Regions from separate parts of the Lysinibacillus sp. FSL M8-0355 genome, predicted to be linked through region 1. Evidence: riboswitches for the same ligand, from Rfam matches in the RefSeq annotation. Region 1 holds a riboswitch; each other region holds the start of a gene.

Region 1 (6,068 bases):
TAAAAGGAAATGGAAGATGTCAGTGAGCCCATTGTCCCGGCAAGTTTATTGGTTGCAACAGCAGCGGCTGGATTGAGGCCAGCAAACAATAAAGCTGGCAATGAAATTAAACCGCCTCCTCCCACTACTGAGTCGACAAAAGCCGCCAGAAATCCAAATGAAATTAACAGGATAAGAATATGTACATCGACTTCAAAAAACATATTACACCTCTTTTAAATTAGTTACTACTGAAATAGTAACTAATTTTAATTACGCTGTAAACCCTCATTTTTTCATTGGCAAATCTTCACAACAGTAGCCTATAATAAAGATAATGGAGGGATTACATGGAGGAATTAATCGCCCAGTTGAAAGACATGGGCTTTACAGAATATGAAGCAAAGGCCTATACGGCACTTGTGCAGCAAAGTCATGTTAGTGCCTATCAGGTCAGTAAAAATTCTGGTATACCACGCGCAAGAATTTATGATATTTTAAACGTCCTTGTAGAAAAGGGAATTGTGCTAAAAGAAGAAACGGCTGAACAAACGACCTATGCGGCTATGCCTGTGTCTGTGTTTTTACAGCAAATGCAGCAGCGCTGGCAATCGAATTTTACATCCATGAGTACGAAATTAGAAAAATTAGAGGAAAAAGTGCAGGAAGTGGAGCCAAAAGTAGTCATGCTAAAGGGCAAGGAGGCGATCATCAACTATTGCCAGTCACTTTTAAAAAAAGCCAAGAAAAAAGTGATTCTATCGATGTGGGAAGATATGTATGATACTTTAAGGGGAGATATTCAAGAAGTGGCACAGCATGTTCCTATTCATGGTATTACCCTATATGTAGGGGAACAGCTAGAGTCGATTGACCAGCATAGAGCTACACACTACACGAAAAAAACGTCTACACCACATTGGTTTATTTTATCGGTAGATGGTCAGGAAATGATTTATGGTCACTCTCCATCTACGCAAGAAATGGCCTTTATCACCAATGACCCTGTCCATATTTATTTGTTAGAGGATTATGTTTGGCATGACGTCCTTATCAATCGATTGGTAAAACGTGATGATCAGGAATTAGAAGACTGGATTGCTAAGGAGCGTAAAGCTTTTTTCTTAGAATAGTCATAAGGGAAGGGGAGTAACGTGAAAAAATTCGTGTTGCTAGGTTTAATGAGCTTATTAATGTTAGGAGCATGTAACGCTAAAACGCCTACCAAATCACTAATGATTCATGAGCTAACTGTCGTTCCAGACAATATTCAACAAAAAATTGAGGCTAATGATAAGATTCAATTATTGTATGAAGATGACTCTACGTATTATCTTGTTTATTATTCGAAAGGGAATGTGCTGGCAAGTATTGCGGCTGAAGAAAATAGTCAAGTCATCCAACTGAAAGAAGGTAGCGAGCAACGAAAAGTGGCTCAACCCTATGTATATAAAATCATCACCAAAGATCCTGAGCTATACACGATTGATTTGCGAATAAACGGCGAGAGTACGCCAATAGATCGCGTAACCTCTATATAAGACAAAAACCGAAATCCCATTAAATGAGATTTCGGTTTCTTTACAAGATATCTTAATAAAAGACTTTCTCTACATTGTATTTGGAGCGGAAAGTGTTAATCGCATATGTTTCGTAAATTTCACGTTCCATTGGATCTTCTACTTCATAGACCTCAATTTTGAACACTTCATCACGATGATTTTTCATCGGAGATACATTGTCCTCGAAATGCTTTTTAATACGTTGACGAATTTTACGTGCTTTGCCGACAAATAATAGCTCATTCTTGTCATTATAGAATAAAAAAATGCCGCCTTTATCACGTGTGATTTTATGGAAGTCAATAAAACCAAAGTATGGTGTGATAGGCACATCACCAGGTTTTACTTCTTGTTCACGTTGACGGATGACTACATCAGGTTTTGGAAATTCAATTTTAATCAAAGTATTCACGTTCCTCTCTGTTACTAAAGTTATATGGTAACATAAATACGGCATGTTTACCATAAATTTTAAATGTAGAAACACTACTTATAGCAAGCTTAGTGTACATCAAATAAACGAGGAACATGCATTTGAATCACAAAATATTCTATGAATTATTGATATTCTAACTAATTCATGCTACAATTCGATGTAATTAAATAATCTTATCAAGAGAAGCTGAGGGATTTGGCCCGATGACGCTTCAGCAACCTCTAACAATTGTTAGAAAGGTGCTAATTCCAGCGAAGGATTTTTCCTTTGAGAGATAAGAGTGGACGTGAAAAAATCCTTCTCATTCTATCTCGTATGGAATGAGGAGGATTTTTTAATTTGTCAGCAAGGTTTGCTAAAAGAGAGTGATCAAAGAGAGGGGAACGCAAGATGCCAATTAATATTCCGAAAAATTTACCAGCTGGAGAACATTTACGTGAGGAAAAAATCTTCGTCATGGAAGAGGACCGTGCGAAAACACAGCAAATTCGTCCGTTAAACATATTAATATTGAATTTAATGCCTGAAAAAGAAAAAACGGAGCTTCAATTACTACGTTTATTAGGGAATACACCGCTACAGGTAAATATCACCTTTTTAAATACGGCCACACATGAGTCGAAAAACGTCAGTAAATCACATTTACAGCTATTTTACACAACGTTCAACCAAATTCGTCACCGTCGCTATGACGGGATGATTATTACGGGAGCACCTGTAGAAAAAATGGCCTTTGAAGAAGTTAACTATTGGCGGGAAATTTCAGAAATTATGGACTGGTCCAAAAAGAATGTGACATCCGTTTTACATATCTGTTGGGGGGCACAGGCGGCACTGTATCATCATTATGGGATAGGAAAGGTAGAACTTTCAGCTAAATGCTCAGGTGTCTATTCCCATGTAATCACCGATTTAACAGTGGATTTAGTACGTGGCTTCAGTGATTTATTTACCGCTCCACATTCACGCTATACTTCTGTTTCGATCGACGAGGTTCGCAATCATCCAGACTTACGATTATTATCCTATTCAGAGGATGCAGGTGTGTTCATCGTCCAATCAAAAGATAATAAAAACATTATGATTACAGGGCATCTGGAGTATGATGCGACAACATTAGCCGATGAATATAGCCGTGATGTCGCAAAGGGCATAGATATCGCTGTTCCTGTGAATTACTTCCCGAATGATGATCCATCACAGGAGCCAATGAATACATGGCGTGCCCATACGCATTTATTATTCTCTAACTGGTTGAACTACTATGTTTACCAAGAAACACCATACGAATGGGATTTTGTAGATGAAATTGAATATCATATTTAATTAATAAAAAGTCTAATTTCTTTTCTCACCATAAAAGAAATTAGACTTTTTGATTGTCATTCGTTGTTTCTGTATTAGGCGTTTCGGTACTTTGAGCTTTGGTTTTGCGATTTCGTATAACTGCGACAATCAATAAAAGTATCGGTAATAAAATGGTGATTATAAAAGAAAAGATTGGCCAAATTTCATTATTGTAATTGGTTGAATGTACAATGTCTGGATGAATAATTTGAGAAAGCCCAATGACAATTAGACCCATCGGTAATATGAGAGGGCGATGATCCTTGATTTTTAAAATTTGCGCAAGACCGACAACAGTCGTATAGAAATACATAAATGTGCGAATATAAATGGATGAAATCCACATAAAGGCCATGATGATTTCAATGCGCTGCAAAAAATTCCCTATCGATATTCTTTGCGCTAAGGCATAGCTAGGAAATGTTCTAGATGACGTATTCTCAGGTCCTAAAACAAGAATCGATAGCACAATCAACGTAATTAAGACGATGCCACCGAGGATTGTCCCAAAATATAACCCTTTCTGTGCAGATGGCTGTACATTGACACCAGCAGGATACAGTATTAATAACACCAGTAATGGAAAGGAAAAGATACTCATAAAGCGTGCAATACTATAAAGCATAGATGTTTTGGTTGCTTCTAATAAGGGTTGAATGTTCTCAAAATGAATTTGAGGCGTAATACAAACCATAAAAAAAATAAAAATAAAGACAAATGCTGGAAAAATAATTTCTGCTGAACGGGCAAAGGTCTCAATGCCTAAATAAGCAGCGTACATAATGATAATACTAAACATCAAGGCAAATGCTAATGTCGGAGTCTCCGGCATGACTTCGGTTTTCATAAAAATACCGATAAAATAGAGTAATTCTCCAGCAGATAGAAAGGTTAAGATTAGGAAACAACTGGCTGTGATTTTTCCAAAAAAACGACCAAGAATTTTTTCATTTGCCTCTACAAAATTAAGTGACGGTGTTTGGTTGGCTAGTGTTAAAAATAATTTAACGGCCAGCAGGCTAAGGACAACTCCAATGCAGGCGGCAATCCATGCATCTTGCTTAGCGGCACCCGTAATACTAGAAGGGATAATTAAAATTGCCGTTCCGATAGAATAGAGGAATGTAATGATTGTAAATTGTCTTGAACTAATAATCTCTTTTTCCATCGAGCAACCCTCCATTTTTTATCCTTCTATCTATTTTGTTAATGACACAATATAATCTTTAATTGGTGTAAAGATAAAGGTAATCAAATCCAATGGGCTTGGAATATGGATTTTTAGCGCATTTCCCATATTCAAAGCCGTTCCGATGAGAAGCAAAATAGAAAATACGACAATGGTTTTTGAATCATGCTGCTTTTTTAGTTTTGGTATAAAAATAAGTGCTAGGATCATTGAAATGATAAAGATGGCTACAGCTAGCACCATTTCGTTACTCCTCCTTTGGCTTGTTTAATAATGAATTTTGCATCGTACCTAAACCTTGTGTCGTTACTTTCACTTGCACATCTACCGCCAAATCTGGAAAGATGGAAGCCCACTCATCCTTAATTTTTTTCCACTGTTTTGGATCTGCACGATGTAAGGCATCACCGAAACCAAACACATCAACCTCATATTGCTGTTGTATTTTCTCCAATGTTTTTTGAATTCGTTCATCAATGCCCTTAGCTGTTTTTTTATTGACATAATCAATGGATTTATTTTTTGTAAGATCAATATCACATTCGACCTCTCCTATGTTCTGCTCAACATGAATACGGACATCAATTTTCGGCTTTCCGTTATCAAAAGACCCTTTCACTTTTGTTGTGGATTGAGTGATTTCAGATGATAGAGTTCCTTTCTTTGGGCAGGCTATGATTTCAATCGTACTCTGTATTTTATCATTCAGGAAACTAACGCTTTTACTTTCTCCCTCAGTCAATAGTCCAATATATTTATCCCCTTTAAAGACCGCTAATCCTGCATACTGCAACAGCACAGGCGTTTTAACTCGTTGCACATTTGTTTGATCTACACCTAATTTCTTATCACCATGTACTTCAATAGCAGTAATTAATGCCCCTTTATGTTTATTCGTTAATGTATTGACTAACTCATCTATATTGACAGCTATTGTGGCGCCCCAAGCTTTTTCAGAGACATCAAGGGAATTTAACATTTTATTAGCGGGTATCTTTTCAATGGGCGTTAGTACATTTAACACTTCCTTCGCTGTCGCTTCATGAGACATAATGACATCGAAATCCTTACGAAATTCATGGTCCCTTACAATTAAATCAAGTGAATCACTAATTCCTTCTTTTGCTAGATCTTCCCCTAAAACAACCACTTGAAGATGGGCAAAATACGGTTTTCGGGCAGCGTTGGTTGTCATTTTTCGAATTGCCTCAAAGATGGTCTCGCCTCTCGAATGATAGCTAACGACAGGAGAGCGTTGCGTGGAAGCCTGTCGCATCGAAATTTCACTTGGATCAACAATTTGAACGGTAATCTCATATTCTTCGTCTATTTTGTCAATACCCAGTGCTACGACAATGGCTAATTCATTTAATTCACGCTTACTCCAGCAGCCACTTAACAGTAAAGTGAGGATACATAGTAAGCAAATCACTTTTATTTTTGCCATATTCCATTCCTCATTTATCCAGTAGTTATTTCCTGCCCTTTACATTGACATATTTATGTCCTCTAACAATATTTTTTTGATTAACTAAACGAGGTCGTGTTAGTAACT
Region 2 (6,068 bases), 1.1 Mb from region 1:
CGACGTAACAATTGGTGCGGAAACAACCATTTGGTTTAATACGGTCATTCGTGGTGATGTTTCCCCAACCATTATTGGGAAACGTGTCAGTATCCAAGATCTTTGTTGCTTACATCAAAGTCCAAAATTTCCGCTAATTATTGAAGATGAGGTAACAGTTGGACACCAAGTCACTTTACATAGCTGTACAATTCGCAAAAATGCTTTAATTGGTATGGGCTCCATTATATTAGACGGGGCAGAGATTGGAGAGGGTGCATTTATTGGGGCAGGAAGCCTAGTACCTCCTGGTAAAGTCATTCCTCCGAATAGTTTAGCATTAGGTCGTCCGGCAAAAGTAGTCCGTGAATTAAATGCAGAAGATAAAGAGGATATGGAACGTATCGTGCGCGAATATGCAGAAAAAGGACAATATTATAAATCCCTTCAGAAGTAAACAATATACACAAAAATTCAATATTAACGAAAAAAATACCTCGCATTTCCGTGTAACCAAAATGTTCACGGATCGTAGCGAGGGATTTTTTGTAAAACAAAGGGGACAATATTGCCCCTTTCCTTTTTAATACATTAGAATAATTTTCTAATGTCTTCATTACTTTAGCTCAATAGTTTATAGATGTGCCTTTTCTCGTAGAGCATCTGCTTTATCGATTTGTTCCCATGGTACATTTAAATCTGTACGACCAAAATGACCATAAGCTGCCGTTTGTTTATAAATCGGACGACGTAAATCTAGCATTTTAATAATACCTGCTGGACGTAAATCAAATAGCTCACGTACCCACTCTACGATTGCGCTTTCTTTCACTTTACCTGTACCAAATGTGTCAACCGCAATGGAAACTGGTTGAGCCACACCAATCGCATAGGCAAGTTGTACCTCAGCGCGTTCTGCCAAGCCAGCTGCTACAATGTTTTTTGCTACATAACGTGCCGCATAAGCCGCTGAACGGTCTACCTTTGTTGCATCCTTACCAGAGAATGCGCCACCACCGTGACGTGCATAACCACCGTATGTATCAACAATGATTTTACGTCCTGTTAAACCAGCGTCCCCTTTAGGTCCACCGATAACAAAACGGCCAGTCGGGTTAATAAAGTATTTCGTGTTTGCATCTAATAATTCACTTGGCACAACGGGTGCAATAACAAATTCTTTCAGATCAGCTTGAATTTGTTCAAGTGTTGCTTCTTCATCATGTTGTGTTGAAATAACAATTGTATCCACTCGCACAGGTACATTATTGTCATCATATTCAATCGTTACTTGTGTTTTTCCATCAGGACGTAAATACGCTAATTCACCTGATTTACGAACTTCTGTTAATCGGCGTGCTAATTTATGTGCTAAGCTGATTGGCAATGGCATTAGTTCAGGTGTTTCATTACATGCATAACCAAACATTAGACCTTGGTCACCAGCACCAATTGCTTCAATATCAGCATCTGTCATAGAGCCTTCACGAGCCTCTAAAGCTTGGTCAACACCTTGTGCAATATCAGGCGATTGTTCGCCAATAGCTACAAGCACCGCTAGATTTTCAGCATCAAAGCCATATTTACCACGTGTATAGCCAATTTCTGCTACAGTATCACGAACGATACCTTTAATATCAACGTAAGTAGAAGTAGTTATTTCTCCTGCTACTAATACTAATCCTGTTGTGACAGTTGTTTCACACGCTACACGTGCATTTGGATCTTCTGCTAAAATAGCATCTAAAATGGCATCCGAGATTTGGTCACAAATCTTATCTGGATGTCCTTCTGTTACACTCTCTGATGTAAACAGTCGACGGTTTGTCATTTGGTTTTCCTCCTATTACTCTTACAAAAAGTAGTTGTGTATGAATACGGTACTCATTACCCATGTCAAGTCCGCTCCTAAGGATTGAACTCTCAAGCCGTTACTGCTGCTTTTAACACGAGGATTTCGAAAGATCTGTCATTATAATAAGGAAAGAACTACATATACTTACCTTTACATTCTTTTTTAGCAATAAAAAAATCCTTTACTCACGTTACTGCACATGAGGAAAGGAATAATGACTTCGTAACCTTTCACTCTTATCGTTCAAGGGATGTTCCCTTGCATCAGGTTGGCACCAACGCATGCTGTGAAATAAAACATGCAGGTTGCCGGGTTTCACAGGGCCTGACCCTCCACCAGCTCGGGATAAGAGTATCCGTTCAATTTCATGTTACTGAAAAGGTTGAACGTTGTCAAATATTTTCTTATGTATTACTGTATAGAAAGGAAGGAACTGATTACACAAAAACTTTTCATACTTGGATGATGATGTAAATAGAAGCAAATTAATCCCTACAACATACCTAGCTACTTGTGGTAACATATGTGTGGCTCAATTTTTGCGCCTAATTACAGTAGGATTGATCGGATTCTACTCGAAAAACATTATTTTTTGTCAGTTTATTGAAAAGTGATAAAAACTCTAAAATAATTTCTTAATTAGTATAGATTATTTAAGCAATTGTGTTATACTATTTTTGAAATTAAGAAAAAATCCCTCTAAATCAAGGGAATACTATAAAAAAGGATGGTATTTAATCGATGAATTCAGTAGAAATTGCAAACGAACTGAAGGAATTATTAAACGGCGGTAACATTAATGTTCAACTTTCAGTACCACAATTAGCAGAAAAAGCTACATCTCGTGGTGAAGCAATGTTAACAGTAGATGGCGCAGTTCGTGCAGAAACTGGCAAATACACTGGTCGTTCACCTAAAGATAAATATACGGTAGAAGAAGAAAGCACAAAAGATCAAATTGACTGGGGTAAAGTCAACCAACCGATTTCTTCTGAAGTGTTTGATAACTTATATGTAAAAGTAATAAAATATTTAAAAGAACGTGACGAGTTATTCGTATTTAAAGGCTTCGCAGGTGCTGACAAAGATTCACAATTAAGCATCCAAGTAATTAATGAATACGCTTGGCACAACCTTTTTGCTCATCAATTATTTATCCGTCCAACTGAAGAAGAATTAGCTTCTCATGTTGCAGACTTCACTGTCATCTCTGCTCCTAACTTTAAAGCAGACCCTGCAGTTGATGGTACTGCTTCTGAAACTTTCATCATTGTATCACTTGAAAAGAAAATGATCTTAATCGGTGGTACTGAATATGCTGGTGAAATGAAAAAATCTATTTTTGGTATCATGAACTACTTATTACCACAGCAAGGTATCCTTTCAATGCACTGTTCAGCAAACGTTGGTGAAGCTGGCGATGTGGCATTATTCTTCGGTCTATCTGGTACTGGTAAAACGACATTATCCGCTGATCCAGATCGTAAGCTAATTGGTGACGATGAACACGGCTGGTCTGATAATGGTGTATTCAACATTGAGGGTGGCTGCTATGCAAAAACAATCAACCTTTCTGCTGAGAAAGAACCAGAAATCTACAATGCAATCCGCTTCGGTTCTGTTTTAGAAAACGTAGCTGTTGATCCAGAAACTCGTATTTGTGACTATGATGATGGTTCATTAACAGAAAATACACGTGTAGCTTATCCAATCCAATACATCGAAAATATTGTTGATCCTTCTGTTGCAGGTCATCCAAAAACAATCATCTTCCTAACAGCTGATGCGTTTGGCGTATTACCTCCAATCAGTAAATTAACAAAAGAGCAAGCAATGTATCACTTCCTAAGCGGTTTCACTTCTAAGCTTGCTGGAACTGAACGCGGTGTAACAGAGCCAGAACCAGTATTCTCTACTTGCTTCGGTTCTCCATTCCTTCCACTTCCAGCAACAGTGTACGCAGAAATGTTAGGTCAAAAAATTGACGAGCATGGTGCACAAGTATTCCTAGTGAACACTGGTTGGACTGGTGGCGAATATGGTACAGGTAGCCGTATGAAGCTGTCTTACACACGCACAATGGTACGTGCAGCAATCGACGGAAAATTAACAAATGTTGAAACGACACAAGATGCTGTCTTCGGTTTACACATTCCAACAGCAGTTGAAGGTGTACCGTCAGAAGTGTTAAATCCTCGTGAAGCATGGGCAGATAAAGCTGCATATGATGCGAAAGCTGCTGAACTTGCAGGCTTATTCAACGAAAACTTCAAGAAATTCTCAAACGTTTCTGATGCCATTACTACACTTGGTGGCCCATTAAAATAACGACTAGACACAAGAATCAAAGGGAACGAATTCATTCGTTCTCTTTTTCTTTACCTTGAAGGTAGCTAGTATTAGGGAGATACATATGACAAAAAAATATAAAATACTATTTTCTATTCTTATAATGTTGTTAGCTTTATTTGTTGGCGCTGGTTTTTTTGCAGGAAATTACTTTTATAATCTGGCATTAAATCCTGACACTGATAAAACAGCAGTGCTAGATGCACCTCATAATGTAATAGCTGTCAATCCTCAGGAAGCTAAAGAGAAAGAAACAACTGAGCAATGGTTTCATAAGCAATATGAAGATGCTTCGCTTCAATCCTATGATTCGCTAAAGCTCCATGCTTACTCCATCCAAAATGATCACCCCACTGACAAATGGGCTATCATCTTTCATGGCTATTCAAGCGAAGGCGCACAAATGACAAAGTATGCTAAACATTTTTATGATATGGGCTATCATGTACTTATTCCAGATGCGAGAGGCCATGGTAAAAGTGAAGGAGATTATATTGGCATGGGCTGGCATGATCGTTTTGATGTTGTTTCATGGGTCAATCACATTGTCAGCTTAAATGAGAGCGCTGAAATTGTTCTTTATGGTGTTTCGATGGGTGGAGCCACTGTCATGATGGCTTCAGGAGAGAATTTACCAACAAACGTTAAAGCAATCATTGAGGATTGTGGCTATTCTTCAGTATGGGATGAATTTTCCTATCAGTTGAAAGCAATCTTTCACTTACCTGCATTTCCAATCATGCATTTCTCTTCTGTAGTGACGAAACTAAAAGCAGGCTATACATTAGGTGAAGCGAGTGCAGTTGAACAAGTGGCAAAATCGAAGACACCCATGTTGTTTATTCATGGAGACAACGATACGTTCGTTCCATCTACCATGTTGAATGAAGTATATGAAGCGGCAAATGTACCAAAGCAAAAGTTGATTGTTGAGGGAGCTGGGCATGGTCGCGCAGAAAGTGTTGCAAGCGAGCTTTACTGGGCTACCATACAACAATTTTTAGAAAGTAACATGAAATAATCATCACCCCTTTATTGCCCCTACTCCTTAGCATAGCTATCTTGCCTGAAGCGGATAGCTATTCTAAGGAAGGGGGTATTTTTTTCATCATTTATTTATTGCTGTTTCATCCATTCGCAAAGGGCACGGACGGTTTCACGATTTTTTGCTGGTGGATATTGATGTGCATGGTCTGGATCATACCAGGTTTCGTATGATTTATTCGCATCTTCTAAAAAAAAGGCTAGTTGTCTGGCATGTTCGATATCTACATTTTCATCACGATAGCCATGTATGATTAATACAGGCGCAGTGATCTGCTCTATCTCGAAAAGTGGGGTTCGCGCATCATATGCTTCTGGTACACGATTCGGTGTTCCGCCAATTACACGCTTCATCATTCTGCGCATATCCGTACGTTCCCAATAAGTGGCTGTTGCGTCCGAAACACCTGCCCATGTGACGACCGAGGTAATATCCTTTCTTAAAATGGCTGTCCAAAGAGCCATAATTCCCCCACGAGAAAAACCAAAAACATGTATATTGTCATTACAATATTGCTTGAGAACATCTACGGCATAAACAGCATCATAACGGTCTGCTCCTGCAAACTCATCACGGCCTTCTCCACCACGATTTCCACGATAGTATGGGGCAAAAACGATAAAGCCCTGTGCAGCAAATTGGGCAATACGTGAAGGTCTTACCATCCCAATGCTTTGCATGCCCCCTCTTAAATATAAAAAACCATCATATGTACCTTCTGCCTTTGGCTCTGCTAATAATCCTTTTATACGTAAGCCCTGTGATAGATAGGTTATTTCTGTTAGTCGTATGGCTGGATTCGGTGAGGGATAGGCACGTTTTTCCACAATTTCACCATTG
Region 3 (6,068 bases), 1.7 Mb from region 1:
GTCGTGAACGTTTAAAAAATCAATCACAAAATATGCTTAATATTATTCATTCACTTCATGATATAGAAGAAAATATTGAACAATTATCGGATATGTCTAGGGAAATGGAGATAATCATGAATGTTGTTACTAATATTGCTAATCAAACCAATCTGTTGGCATTGAATGCTGCAATTGAAGCGGCGCGTGCTGGAGAAGCGGGCAAAGGCTTTAGTGTAGTGGCTGATGAGGTGCGTAAATTATCTATTCAAACGAAGGATTCGGTTACTTCGGTGGCATTGTTATTGAAAAAAACGAGTGAACGGACAGAGAAATTAGAGCATTCTCTGGCAAATATTCAAGATGAAGTAGCGTCAGGTGAGGAAAACATGTTACAAACTGAAGGTCAATTTACAAGCATATTGGGAGCCATGACAGAAGCAAAGGATCAAAACGACTGTATGGCAACGAAAATACAAGCAATCGTCGGGATATTAAACGAGTTAGGGACATCATTTACAGAAGTAACGAATTCAGCAGAAAACTTAGCGAGCTTTTCCCAAAATCTAAAAGGATAGACTACTAAATTAACGTTTATGTTTCCGTATTTTTTAAACATATTAAACACTATAGTACCTATAAATATGTGTATTTTTTGTAAACCTTGAAATGGAAATTCCATATGATTAAGCTAGAGCTATCTCACAGATGAGGTAGCTCTATTTTTGCTAAATTTGTAAAGGGTTTAACGTAATTTTCAATGAAAATAAGTTTATACTGTAGGAAGAACTAAAAATAGGGGCGGTTACTATGAAAACAGTTGTTGTATTAGGTGGCGGTATTACAGGATTATGCACAATGCATTATTTACAACGTCAAGTGAAGGAAAATAATGTAGATGTGCGTCTAGTGCTTGTAGAAAAAAATACATATTTAGGGGGCAAATTATATTCAACACATGAGCAAGGTTTTATTATGGAAACAGGTGCTGACTCGATTGTAGCTCGTCATAAAGGTGTTATGGAGCTTGTACAGGAGCTTGATTTTGAGGAGAATCTAGTTTACAACGAAACAGGTATTTCCTATATTTATACGAATAATGAATTACATGCCATTCCGGCAGATTCTACTTTTGGAATACCAATGAGTTTGGCATCCTTGGAGCAAAGCACATTGATTACAGAGCAAGGTAAACAAGATGCATTAAAAGATTTGACTTTACCAAACAAAGACTTCACAAAGGAAAGTTCAATTGGAGAGTTTTTAACCTATTATTTAGGGGAAGAGCTTGTGAAAAATCAAATTGCACCCGTTCTTGCAGGTGTTTATTCAGGGGATTTACACCAGCTTTCGATTGCCTCTACTTTACCGTACTTGATTGACTATAAGAACGAGTATGGAAGTATCATAAAAGGCTTTGATGCGAATCGTGAGCAATTTGCTAAAGCAGCCAATAAAAAGTTTATATCGTTCAAAAACGGTTTATCTTCTCTAATTGATCGTCTCGAACAAACATTAACTGATGTAGAGATCATCAAGGGTGTCGCAACTGTCAATGTTCAAAAGCAAGAAAACCACTATTCAATTGCCTTAGCTAATGGTGAAAGCATCGAGACAGATTATGTCGTTTTAGCACTGCCGAATGAGGCTGTTCAAGGCCTACTACAGGATGAATCATTAAACCGTTATTTTGACCAATTTACGACAGCTTCAGCAATTACGATCTATTTAGGTTTTGATGTACCAGACTCTAGATTGCCAGCAGATGGAACGGGCTATATTGTCTCACATAATTCTGACGTTACATGTAATGCTGCAACTTGGACAAGTCGTAAATGGAGGCATACATCAAGAGATCATAAATTACTTGTGCGACTCTTTTATAAAAGCATCAATCCAGCATATGAGCAACTCCGTGCCATGTCTGACGAAGAATTAGCAGCGGTTGCTTTAGAGGATGTGCGCAAGAGCCTAGGAATAGAGGAACAGCCAACAGTTATTAATGTCACAAAATGGATTGATCAAATGCCAAAATATGATCTAGCTCACCGTGAAGCATTACAAGGTTTAGTTCAAGAATTACAAGAAAACTATCCTAATCTATCCATCGCAGGTTGTTCATACTTTGGGGTAGGGATTGGTGCTTGTATTCAAAATGGGAAAAAAATCGGTGAGGAGCTTGCAAAGGAACTAGCCAATTTCTAAGCTTTTAAGTGAAAAATATCTTTGTTATGTGAAATAGTCTTGACTCATTCGTCAGTAAACGATATGATTCTTTTAATTATTTAAAAAATTCATACTACATTCTTATCAAGAGAAGCAGAGGGACTGGCCCATTGAAGCTTCAGCAACCAACTTTTTTGTCAGGTGCTAAATCCAGAAGACCATTGAGTCGAAGATGAGAAGGAAAAAACAATGATGAGTCATTAAAGCCTTCTTTTTTTTATAAAAGAAGGCTTTTTATTATACAGAGATATAGGAAGAGAGGCTAGTTTAATGAGATTGCTTGAAAGGTTAAAAACGCATGTATTGACGGCAGATGGCGCAATAGGCACAGTACTTTATGGCTATGGTTTGGAGTATTGTCATGAGGAAATGAATGTACAGAAACCTGAGTTAATTGAAAAGATTCATAGAGAATATATTGCAGCTGGTGCTGATATCATCCAAACGAATACGTATGGTGCAAATGCCATTAAATTAGCTCGCTATGGATTAGAATCGCGTGTCCAACAATTTAATGAAGCAGCGATTACAATCGCAAAGCGAGCTGCGGCAGATGGAGGTCAGTTTGTCTTAGGGACAATTGGTGGTATTCGTGGTATTCGTAAAAGTGATGCAACGTTAGATGAAATCTTAGCAACTATTGAGGAGCAAGCGAGTGTTTTACTTGCTGGGAATCCAGACGGCCTTTTACTCGAAACCTATTATGATTTTGAAGAATTAACAGCTACCTTAAAGATGCTACGGACAAAGACAAAATTACCGATTATTGCGCAAGTTTCCATGCACGAACCTGGTGTTTTACAAAACGGTATGTCTTTAAATAACGCCCTGCATGAGCTAGAAAAACTTGGTGCGGATATTGTGGGTGTCAATTGTCGTTTAGGTCCACACCATACCATTCAGGCGTTTGAAGGTGTAGAACTTCCTGATAAGGCATTTATGTCGGCTTATCCGAATGCTTCACTCCTTGACTTAGAAGATGGTCGTGTCGTTTATGAGTCAGAAGCTGAATATTTTGGTCGAGCGGCTGTGGAATTACGTGATCAAGGGGTACGCTTAATTGGAGGCTGTTGTGGTACGACACCGAAGCATATAGCAGCAGCGAAGAAGTATTTAGAAGAGTTATCACCAGTTCATGAAAAGTATGCCAAACCCGAGAAGATTCAAATTGTTCGTGAAGCAGAGCCAACGAAGTATGAACCTCTTCATGAAAAAGTAAAGCGCGAACGCTCTGTCATTGTAGAGCTAGATACACCTAGACATCTGGAAATTGATGGTTTTCTGGAAGGGGCAAAACAATTGTATGATGCAGGAGCAGATGTCGTCATGATGGCAGACAATTCTCTGGCTTCTCCACGTATTAGCAATATTGCTATGGGTGCATTGTTGAAGAGTACTAATGGTGTACGTCCTCTAACACATATTACATGCCGAGATCGTAATTTAATCGGTCTGCAATCACATTTAATGGGGTTAAATGCATTAGGAATTCATGATGTGTTAGCTGTTACTGGTGATCCAACAAAAGTTGGGGACTTCCCAGGTGCCACAAGTGTTTATGATGTCTCATCAATGGAGCTGATCCAATTAATTAAGCAGTTAAATCAAGGTATTTCCTTCTCAGGTAAACCACTTCGTAAAAAAGCAAATTTTTCAGTAGCTGCTGCATTTAATCCAAATGTCCGTGTATTAGATCGTGCTGTGGCACGCTTAGAGAAGAAAATTGAGTATGGAGCAGACTACTTTATTTCACAGCCAGTATATACGAAGGAAAAAATTGTGGAAATTTATGAGGCAACCAAGCATTTACAAGCACCTATTTATATTGGTATTATGCCCGTTACAAGTTATAAAAGTGCTGAATTCTTACATCATGAGGTGCCAGGCATAAAATTATCTGAAGATGCCTTAGCAAGAATGAAGGCCTGTGGTGAAGATAAAGAACGTGCAACATTTGAGGGGATTGCCATTGCGAAGGAATTAGTAGAGGTGGCTGCGCAGTATTTCAATGGCATTTACCTTATCACTCCATTTTTACGTTATGATATGACATTAGAGTTGATGAAATATATTGAGCAATTGGATGAACAGAAAAAAGGGGTAAGTATACATGGCTAAGCACTTGATTGAAAAGCAACTAGAGAAACGTATTTTAATTCTTGATGGCGCAATGGGAACAATGCTACAAAACGAAAACTTATCCGCTGAGGATTTTGGCGGGGAGGAGCTTGATGGCTGTAATGAAAATCTTGTGCTGACTAGACCTGATGTAATTAAGGAAATTCACCATAAATACTTAGAGGCAGGCGCAGATATTATTTGTACGAATACTTTTGGCGGGACGCCTCTTGTGTTAAATGAATATGATCTTGGCGCAAAAGCGGAAGAAATTAATAAACGTGCCGTCGAAATTGCTCGTCAAGCAGTGGATAACTTTTCAACATCAGATTGGCCACGCTTTGTTGCTGGCGCAATGGGTCCAACAACAAAAACATTATCCGTAACTGGCGGTATTACATTTGATGAGCTAGAGGAAAACTTTTATGTACAGGCGAAGGCGTTAATTGAGGCAGGAGCAGACGTCCTTTTACTAGAAACTAGTCAGGATATGTTAAACGTAAAAGCAGGTACTCTAGGTGTAGCACGTGCTTTCGCGGCAACTGGCAAAGAACTACCCGTCATGATTTCAGGAACAATTGAACCGATGGGTACAACACTCGCAGGGCAAACGATTGATGCTTTTTATATTTCTATTGAACATATTAAACCACTATCCGTTGGCTTAAACTGTGCGACTGGACCAGAGTTTATGACGGATCATATTCGTTCATTAGCAGAGCTTTCCACAGGCTATATTAGCTGTTATCCGAATGCAGGCTTACCGGATGAAGAAGGTTGCTATCATGAATCACCAGAATCTTTATCACAAAAATTAAAAGGCTTTGCAGAAAAGGGCTGGCTTAATATTGTAGGTGGATGTTGTGGGACGACTCCAGCTCATATCACAGCTATCCGTGAGGTTTTAAAAGATGAAAAACCACGCCAAATACCAGAGAAAACACATGGTCATGCGGTATCAGGAATCGAACCATTATTGTATGACGGTTCTATGCGTCCATTATTTATTGGTGAAAGAACGAATGTTATAGGCTCTCGTAAATTTAAGAATTTAATCATTGATGGGAAGTTTGAAGAAGCTGGAGAAATTGCACGTGCGCAAGTAAAAAATGGTGCACACGTTATTGATATTTGTTTAGCCAACCCTGATCGTGATGAATTAGCTGATATGCGTGGTTTTATGCAGGAGGTTGTGAAAAAGGTTAAGGTTCCTCTTGTAATCGACTCGACAGATGAAAAGGTCATTGAGGAAGCATTAAAATTTTCTCAAGGAAAAGCCATCATTAACTCTATAAATCTAGAAGATGGTGAAGAACGATTTGATGCAGTAATGCCACTCGTAAAGAAGTATGGAGCCTCATTGGTAGTTGGAACCATTGATGAAATAGGAATGGCCGTTGATCGTCATCGCAAGCTTGAAATTGCCGAACGTTCCTATAAATTACTAACTGAAAAATGGGGACTTGCACCGGAGGATATCATTTTCGACCCGTTGATGTTCCCTGTAGGGACTGGTGATGAGCAGTATATTGGATCGGCTCTAGAAACAATTGAAGGAATTCGACTAATCAAAGAAAAGATGCCACAGACATTAACTGTACTGGGTGTAAGTAATATTTCATTTGGCTTACCACCAGTTGGCCGTGAAGTACTGAATGCTGTGTATCTTTATCATTGTACACAGGCCGGCTTAGATTATGCCATTGTCAATACAGAGAAACTAGAGCGTTATGCATCCATTCCAG
Region 4 (6,068 bases), 760 kb from region 1:
GTCGTGCAGGTGTAACACTGACGAGTGAGGGGCAGACCATGCTAAGGGCGATGCGTCAGGTTCTGGATGCCCAGGAATTATTGCAGCAGGAAGCGGCCCATATACTGGGTGTAACACGCGGAAAAGTTCGAATTGGCGTTATTTCAAGTATTTCCTCGAATTGGATGCCAGAAATTGTTCGTATTATGGATCATCAATTTCCAGGGATACAAGTAGAGTTACGAGAGGGAGATTATTACGAAATTGAACAATGGCTGCTAAGTGGGGAAGTCGAAGTAGGATTCTTGAATGGTCAAAAATCAGAGCAATATCAATTTATGGAATTACAACAAGACCCTTTATTATGTATTGTTTCGGATAAAAGCCCTTTATTTCATAAGACAGAAATTGATATTGTTGACCTAGAAGATATGCCTTTTATCATGACTTCCTATAAAGGGACAAATGATGTAAAGGTACTGTTGGAGCAATATCATGTAAAGCCCCATATTCGCTTTGAGCTTTCTGAGGAGGTAGGGATTCTTTCAATGATTTCCCATCATTTAGGCATTAGTATTTTGCCTCAATTGGTCATTCAACATTTACCATCAACGTTAAAAGCAATCCCGCTAAAGCAAGGAGGCTACCGTACCATTGGAATTGCGATGAAGCACCATGCTTCCCCTGTTACCAAGAAATTTGCGGAAATATTAAGTGCTTGGTTAAAAGAGCAAAATAGTACGCTATGATTGTGGCTATTGAAGCACATCCTTACATTACGTTAAAATAGTATTTGTATATATTGTAGAAAATAGGTGAGTGTATGGGGACATTACAAGGCAAAACCGTACTCATTACAAGTGGGGGAACACTTGAAAAATGGGATCGTGTACGAGGGCACACGAATTTATCAAAAGGGACAATGGGCTGTTATTTAGCAGAGGCCGCATTGGCTAAGGGTGCGAATGTAATATATATGCATGGCTACTTTGCACAGCTTCCAGCAAATCACGACAAAATGACATTGGTAAAATTTGAAGGTATTGAGGATTTAGGAGAAAAGGTACGTCATGCGGTTCAGCTACAACAAGTCGATATTGTTATTATGGCTGCTGCTGGCTCCGATTGGGTTATTGACAAGGTTTATGATCAATCCGGTAATTTAATGGAGGAAGCGGGGAAAATGCCTTCTGACGAACCACCTATTATCCATTTTAAAAAGGCACCAAAAGTATTAGGGCAAATCAAGGGCTGGCAACCGAATGTAACGCTAGTGGGCTTTAAGCTAGAAGCTACAAATGATGAGGATTTTTTACTCGCTCGTGCAAGACTGCGTATGGAAGCCGCGCATGCTCAATTTATGGTTGCAAATAGCTCGCAGTCTTTATATGGCGGGGATGAGCCTCATTGGATCGTGCCTGCTGAGGGACAACCAATTAAGGTGATGGGCAAGCAACAGACAGCACAAACTTTAATGGAATGTTTGCATAGGGAATAACGTGATGAACTGTGGAGAAGGTCATACTTCTACACAGTTTTTTTCTTTGCCATTGTGGTTAGATAGACTGACATAGCATACAATACGATAGGATTATGAGTGAATTGTAACAGAGAGGATGCTATTACAAAGTATTCAGCTAGGTTTTCTAATATTTTATATTGACATTCGGATAACAGAATTATAGAATTATTTTCAAGAAATGCAGTACTCTTATCAAGAGAGGTGGAGGGACTTGGCCCCATGAAGCCTCGGCAACCGAGAAGATAGGTGCCAAATCCAACAGATGGTGTCTGAGAGATAGGAGGGGCTATCAATCGGTTTGATGCGTTGGCCTCTTTTGTACAACTAGGAGAATAAAGAGGGGGTGTATCGTATGGCTCAATCGGCAAAGGTAGATGATAAAAAATTAGAGGCAATTGCTAAGGCAATTCAAAATCTTGAATTTGGTGAAGTGAATATTACGATTCAAGATGGTGTGATTGTGCAAATTAATAGGCTTGAAAAGCAGAGATTTCCACAGAAGAAATAATGCTCATTTCAGTTGAACGATGTGAAAAGGCCACTAATAAGCATGGTTTCCATTGCTTACAAGTGGCTCTTTTTTATGGAAATTAGCTATAAAAGCTTTTTGGAATTGGACCGATATGACGACGATGATAGAGAAGGGGTTCTTTTTGAGAATTTGTAATGTCTAGCACTTGCCCAATAAAAATAGTATGATCGCCTGCATCTATTTGCTGAAATGATTTACATTGTAAAATAGCTGCTGTATCATGTAAAATCGGTAGCCCAAAAGTAGAAGTAGACCATTTAGCTTGAGCAAAGCGATCCGGGACTTTACTTGCAAATAATGTACATAAATGTTCTTGATTACTCGCTAAAATATTGACAGCGAATTTTTCCGCACCCATAAAGTAAGAATGGAGCTGAGATTTTTTATCAAGTGACCATAAAATAAGTAGTGGGTCAATGGAAACAGATGCAAAAGAATTGACTGTTAAGCCAATTGGATTCGTTTCATGACATGCTGTCACAACCGTTACACCTGTAGGATAGTTACCTAATGCCAATTTAAAAGCAGCTACTTGATCTGTCATTCAAATCACCTCTTTATAGTTAGTCATAAATTAGTTAACGGAGTTAGTAGGTAAATTGCACTTTTTTTCATACCATATAGTAACTCCTTTTCTTAAGTAAATTTTAAATCAATTAAACATCCAGGTAAAGCTAATGGGGGAAAGAAAGGGGAATTGCCATGACTTTATATTTTGATCATCTGGTACATCAAGTAGAATCACCAGAAAATATAAAGGTTTTCTTCAATAAACGAAATGTCCGTACAGTGAACGGTGGTCAACACACGATGTGGGGGACTTATAATACGCTAAGCTATTTTGGCTTAAGCTATATTGAACAAATCGCTATTTATGATCGTGATTTATTTGAGCAAGCGGCTCTGTACCCTTATTCCCTACATTATACGTTTAAACGTGATCGTGAGCGCCAAGGATTTTCACGAATTGCCTTGCGCACCAAAAATATTGAAGACGAGGGTCAACGATTGCGTGCATTGGGCTTTGAAGTATATGGTCCCGATGCTTGTAGCCGAACAAGACCAGATGGCACGACACTAGAATGGAAGCTATTGCATTTTGGCATGCCCAACCTTTCATTGGATTTTCCATTCTTAATTGAATGGGCAGATGAAGATGAGGAACGTTTGGCACAATTAAAAGCTAGTGGTGCAATCGATGAAAACCAAGCCATCACAATGGAATCTATTCAGTTTTTTGTCAAGGATGTGGAGGAGACGGTTCAGCTTTGGCAAAAGGTATTACAGCTACCCGATTCCGAGCAGCATGAGCAATTTGTGTCACTACAGCTACCAAATATGCGCTTGGATTTTTATGAGGAGACGGCAGCATCTGCCATGACGTTAGGGCATTTAAAAGAAGGACCCATCGGTGTAACATTGAAAGATCCACACCGAACAAAGGAAACATTAGTTTGTCCAGGTGCTTTTTATTGGATTAATAGATAAATTAAAAATCCACTTCAATTGTTGAAGTGGATTTTTATGTGCAAACATGTCAAAAAGCGGATTGAGCACTATTCATCTACCTCATCCACTTTCAATTTTGGAGCTTATAATTTTACAACATTTGATGCCTGGGGTCCTCGATTGCCTTCCACAACATCAAATGACACCTTCTGACCTTCTTCAAGTGTACGGAAGCCTTCCTCCTGGATGCCCGTAAAATGTACAAATACATCTTCTCCATCATCACATTCAATAAAGCCATAACCCTTTTCATTATTGAACCACTTTACGATCCCCTGTTGCATAAGCATTCGCCTCCAATGCGCTTGAATGTAAAATAAAGTTAACTAAGTTGTGCTATCATTGAGAAAATGTGAAAAATTGCATTTTCTCTTAGAACATACATGAATTGAACAAAGATGTCAATTGATTGTCGAAATGCTTGTGTATCTGGCTTTCTTTTTTTTCACAATTAAGACTATAATGGAAATGAACAACATAGAAAGTAGGATGCCAAATGACAACGAAAAATCAACCATTATCAGATTTAGAAATCGCTAGTCAAGCAGTAATCAAACCGATTACGGAAATTGCCAATGCTGCGGGTATTCCAGAGGATGCTCTTGAGCAGTATGGACGCTACAAAGCAAAAATTGATCCTTTAAAAATTACAGCTCAGGGTGAGGACGCAAAGGTTGTGCTAGTTTCAGCTATTAGTCCAACACCAGCAGGTGAAGGGAAGTCGACGGTTACTGTAGGACTAGCAGATGCTCTTCATCAATTAAATAAGAAAGTAATGGTCGCTTTACGTGAACCGTCATTGGGTCCAGTTATGGGCGTAAAAGGCGGGGCAACTGGCGGCGGCTACGCACAGGTTGTACCAATGGAGGATATTAATTTACATTTCACTGGCGACCTTCATGCGATTACAACAGCCAACAATGCTTTATCCGCATTCATTGATAATCATATCCATCAAGGAAATGCATTAAACATTGATCCACGACGCATTATTTGGAAGCGTGTGATGGACTTAAATGATCGTGCCCTTCGTAAAGTGGTTGTGGGATTAGGTGGCCCTGTTCAGGGCATGCCGCGCGAGGACGGCTTTGATATTACAGTGGCCTCCGAAATTATGGCGGTGTTCTGTTTAGCGACAAGTATTGAGGATTTACGTGAACGCATAGCTAGCATTGTGGTTGGCTATACATTTGAGCGTGAGCCTGTCTTTGTACGTGATTTACAAGTAGAAGGTGCCTTAACATTATTATTGAAAGATGCCTTCAAGCCAAACTTAGTTCAAACATTAGAAGGAACACCAGCTATTATACATGGTGGTCCATTTGCTAATATTGCCCACGGCTGTAATTCCATTATGGCGACACAAACTGCTCGCAAGCTAGCGGACATTGTCGTAACAGAAGCGGGCTTTGGCTCCGATTTAGGTGCTGAAAAATTTATGAATATTAAAGCACGTAAAGCGGGCTTTAAACCAAGTGCAGTCGTTATCGTAGCAACGATTCGTGCCTTAAAAATGCATGGTGGTGTACCGAAAACGGCACTTGTTGACGAAAATGTGAATGCCCTGCTACAAGGAATTGAAAACTTAGCTAAGCATGTTGATACGGTACGTACATTTGGTGTTGAACCGATTATTGCGTTAAATCGTTTTATTACAGACTCAGAGGCGGAGCTAGAGGCTGTTCTGAACTGGTGTCAGGAAAATCAAGTTCGTATTTCCCGTACAAATGTCTGGGAAGAGGGCGGGAAAGGCGGATTAGCGCTAGCTGAACAAGTATTAGCTGTGCTTGAAGAAGAAAACAACTTCTCTCCTTTATATGATGTAACGGAGTCCATTGAAGAAAAAGTGCGTACGATTGTGCAAAAGGTATATGGCGGAAAAGATGTACAATTCACTGATCAAGCCAAAAAACAAATTGCTCAAATCGAAAAATTTGGCTGGGACTCTCTGCCAGTTTGTATGGCGAAAACACAGTATTCTTTATCCGACCAACCAAGTTTACTCGGTCGACCAGAAGGCTTTACGATCACAATTCGTGAAGTTATTCCAAAGCTTGGTGCAGGCTTTCTCGTTTGTCTGACAGGCGATATTATGACCATGCCAGGACTACCTAAAACTCCAGCTGCCCTTCGCATGAATGTCGATAATGAAGGCCATGCGGTAGGATTATTCTAATATCTTCTTTAAAGCTGCCCAACTTAAATGGGCAGCTTTTTTTAATGGATAAAGGGGAAAACTTGGTTCCTAGATGATCTCTGCATAATTTGGAAGAGAACTACTATTTATTTTCCGCACGACTCATCGTCTATCTATAATTCAGGCATGGCATAAATGTGAAATTTTAGTTGATTTCTTCATCCGCTGCATGATTGAAAATTCATAAAAGTTAATTTTTTAAAAAAATTTTAAGATTCTAGTGAAAACTAGGATCTTTTTTATGTTCCAAAAAATCATGAGAACTTTCCTTATATAAATGTGTTTGGTATTTTTTATCAATAGTTCTCTGATTTTGGAAAGATAGAGCG

What was found. Region 1 has a riboswitch for S-adenosylmethionine ahead of metA (homoserine O-acetyltransferase MetA). Riboswitches for the same ligand answer to the same signal wherever they lie in the genome.
Region 2: it holds a riboswitch for S-adenosylmethionine, as region 1 does, so the genes downstream of both, metK (methionine adenosyltransferase) here and metA (homoserine O-acetyltransferase MetA) in region 1, are expected to answer to the same signal.
Region 3: it holds a riboswitch for S-adenosylmethionine, as region 1 does, so the genes downstream of both, MKY46_RS20655 (bifunctional homocysteine S-methyltransferase/methylenetetrahydrofolate reductase) here and metA (homoserine O-acetyltransferase MetA) in region 1, are expected to answer to the same signal.
Region 4: it holds a riboswitch for S-adenosylmethionine, as region 1 does, so the genes downstream of both, MKY46_RS08390 (YezD family protein) here and metA (homoserine O-acetyltransferase MetA) in region 1, are expected to answer to the same signal.

Annotation. Positions count from the first base shown of each region.
Region 1 is NZ_JBBPAI010000001.1:2,524,142-2,530,209, reverse strand. It holds gene MKY46_RS12405 (TSUP family transporter) at 1-203, opposite strand, end outside; gene MKY46_RS12400 (TrmB family transcriptional regulator) at 330-1,112, shown strand; gene MKY46_RS12395 (hypothetical protein) at 1,134-1,520, shown strand; gene MKY46_RS12390 (nucleotide excision repair endonuclease) at 1,573-1,998, opposite strand; SAM riboswitch class I at 2,148-2,258, shown strand; gene metA (homoserine O-acetyltransferase MetA) at 2,368-3,303, shown strand; gene MKY46_RS12380 (GerAB/ArcD/ProY family transporter) at 3,344-4,492, opposite strand; gene MKY46_RS12375 (hypothetical protein) at 4,523-4,756, opposite strand; gene MKY46_RS12370 (Ger(x)C family spore germination protein) at 4,761-5,960, opposite strand; gene MKY46_RS12365 (spore germination protein) at 5,986-6,068, opposite strand, start outside.
Region 2 is NZ_JBBPAI010000001.1:3,669,175-3,675,242, forward strand. It holds gene MKY46_RS17785 (gamma carbonic anhydrase) at 1-436, shown strand, start outside; gene metK (methionine adenosyltransferase) at 614-1,810, opposite strand; SAM riboswitch class I at 2,068-2,186, opposite strand; gene pckA (phosphoenolpyruvate carboxykinase (ATP)) at 2,576-4,162, shown strand; gene MKY46_RS17800 (alpha/beta hydrolase) at 4,248-5,204, shown strand; gene MKY46_RS17805 (alpha/beta hydrolase family protein) at 5,300-6,068, opposite strand, start outside; gene MKY46_RS17810 (NUDIX domain-containing protein) at 6,060-6,068, opposite strand, start outside.
Region 3 is NZ_JBBPAI010000001.1:4,222,957-4,229,024, reverse strand. It holds gene MKY46_RS20665 (globin-coupled sensor protein) at 1-557, shown strand, start outside; gene MKY46_RS20660 (protoporphyrinogen oxidase) at 790-2,184, shown strand; SAM riboswitch class I at 2,284-2,384, shown strand; gene MKY46_RS20655 (bifunctional homocysteine S-methyltransferase/methylenetetrahydrofolate reductase) at 2,476-4,323, shown strand; gene metH (methionine synthase) at 4,316-6,068, shown strand, end outside.
Region 4 is NZ_JBBPAI010000001.1:1,762,059-1,768,126, forward strand. It holds gene MKY46_RS08380 (LysR family transcriptional regulator) at 1-728, shown strand, start outside; gene MKY46_RS08385 (phosphopantothenoylcysteine decarboxylase domain-containing protein) at 803-1,477, shown strand; SAM riboswitch class I at 1,688-1,784, shown strand; gene MKY46_RS08390 (YezD family protein) at 1,854-2,009, shown strand; gene MKY46_RS08395 (flavin reductase family protein) at 2,092-2,577, opposite strand; gene MKY46_RS08400 (VOC family protein) at 2,736-3,521, shown strand; gene MKY46_RS08405 (cold-shock protein) at 3,626-3,826, opposite strand; gene MKY46_RS08410 (formate--tetrahydrofolate ligase) at 4,039-5,718, shown strand.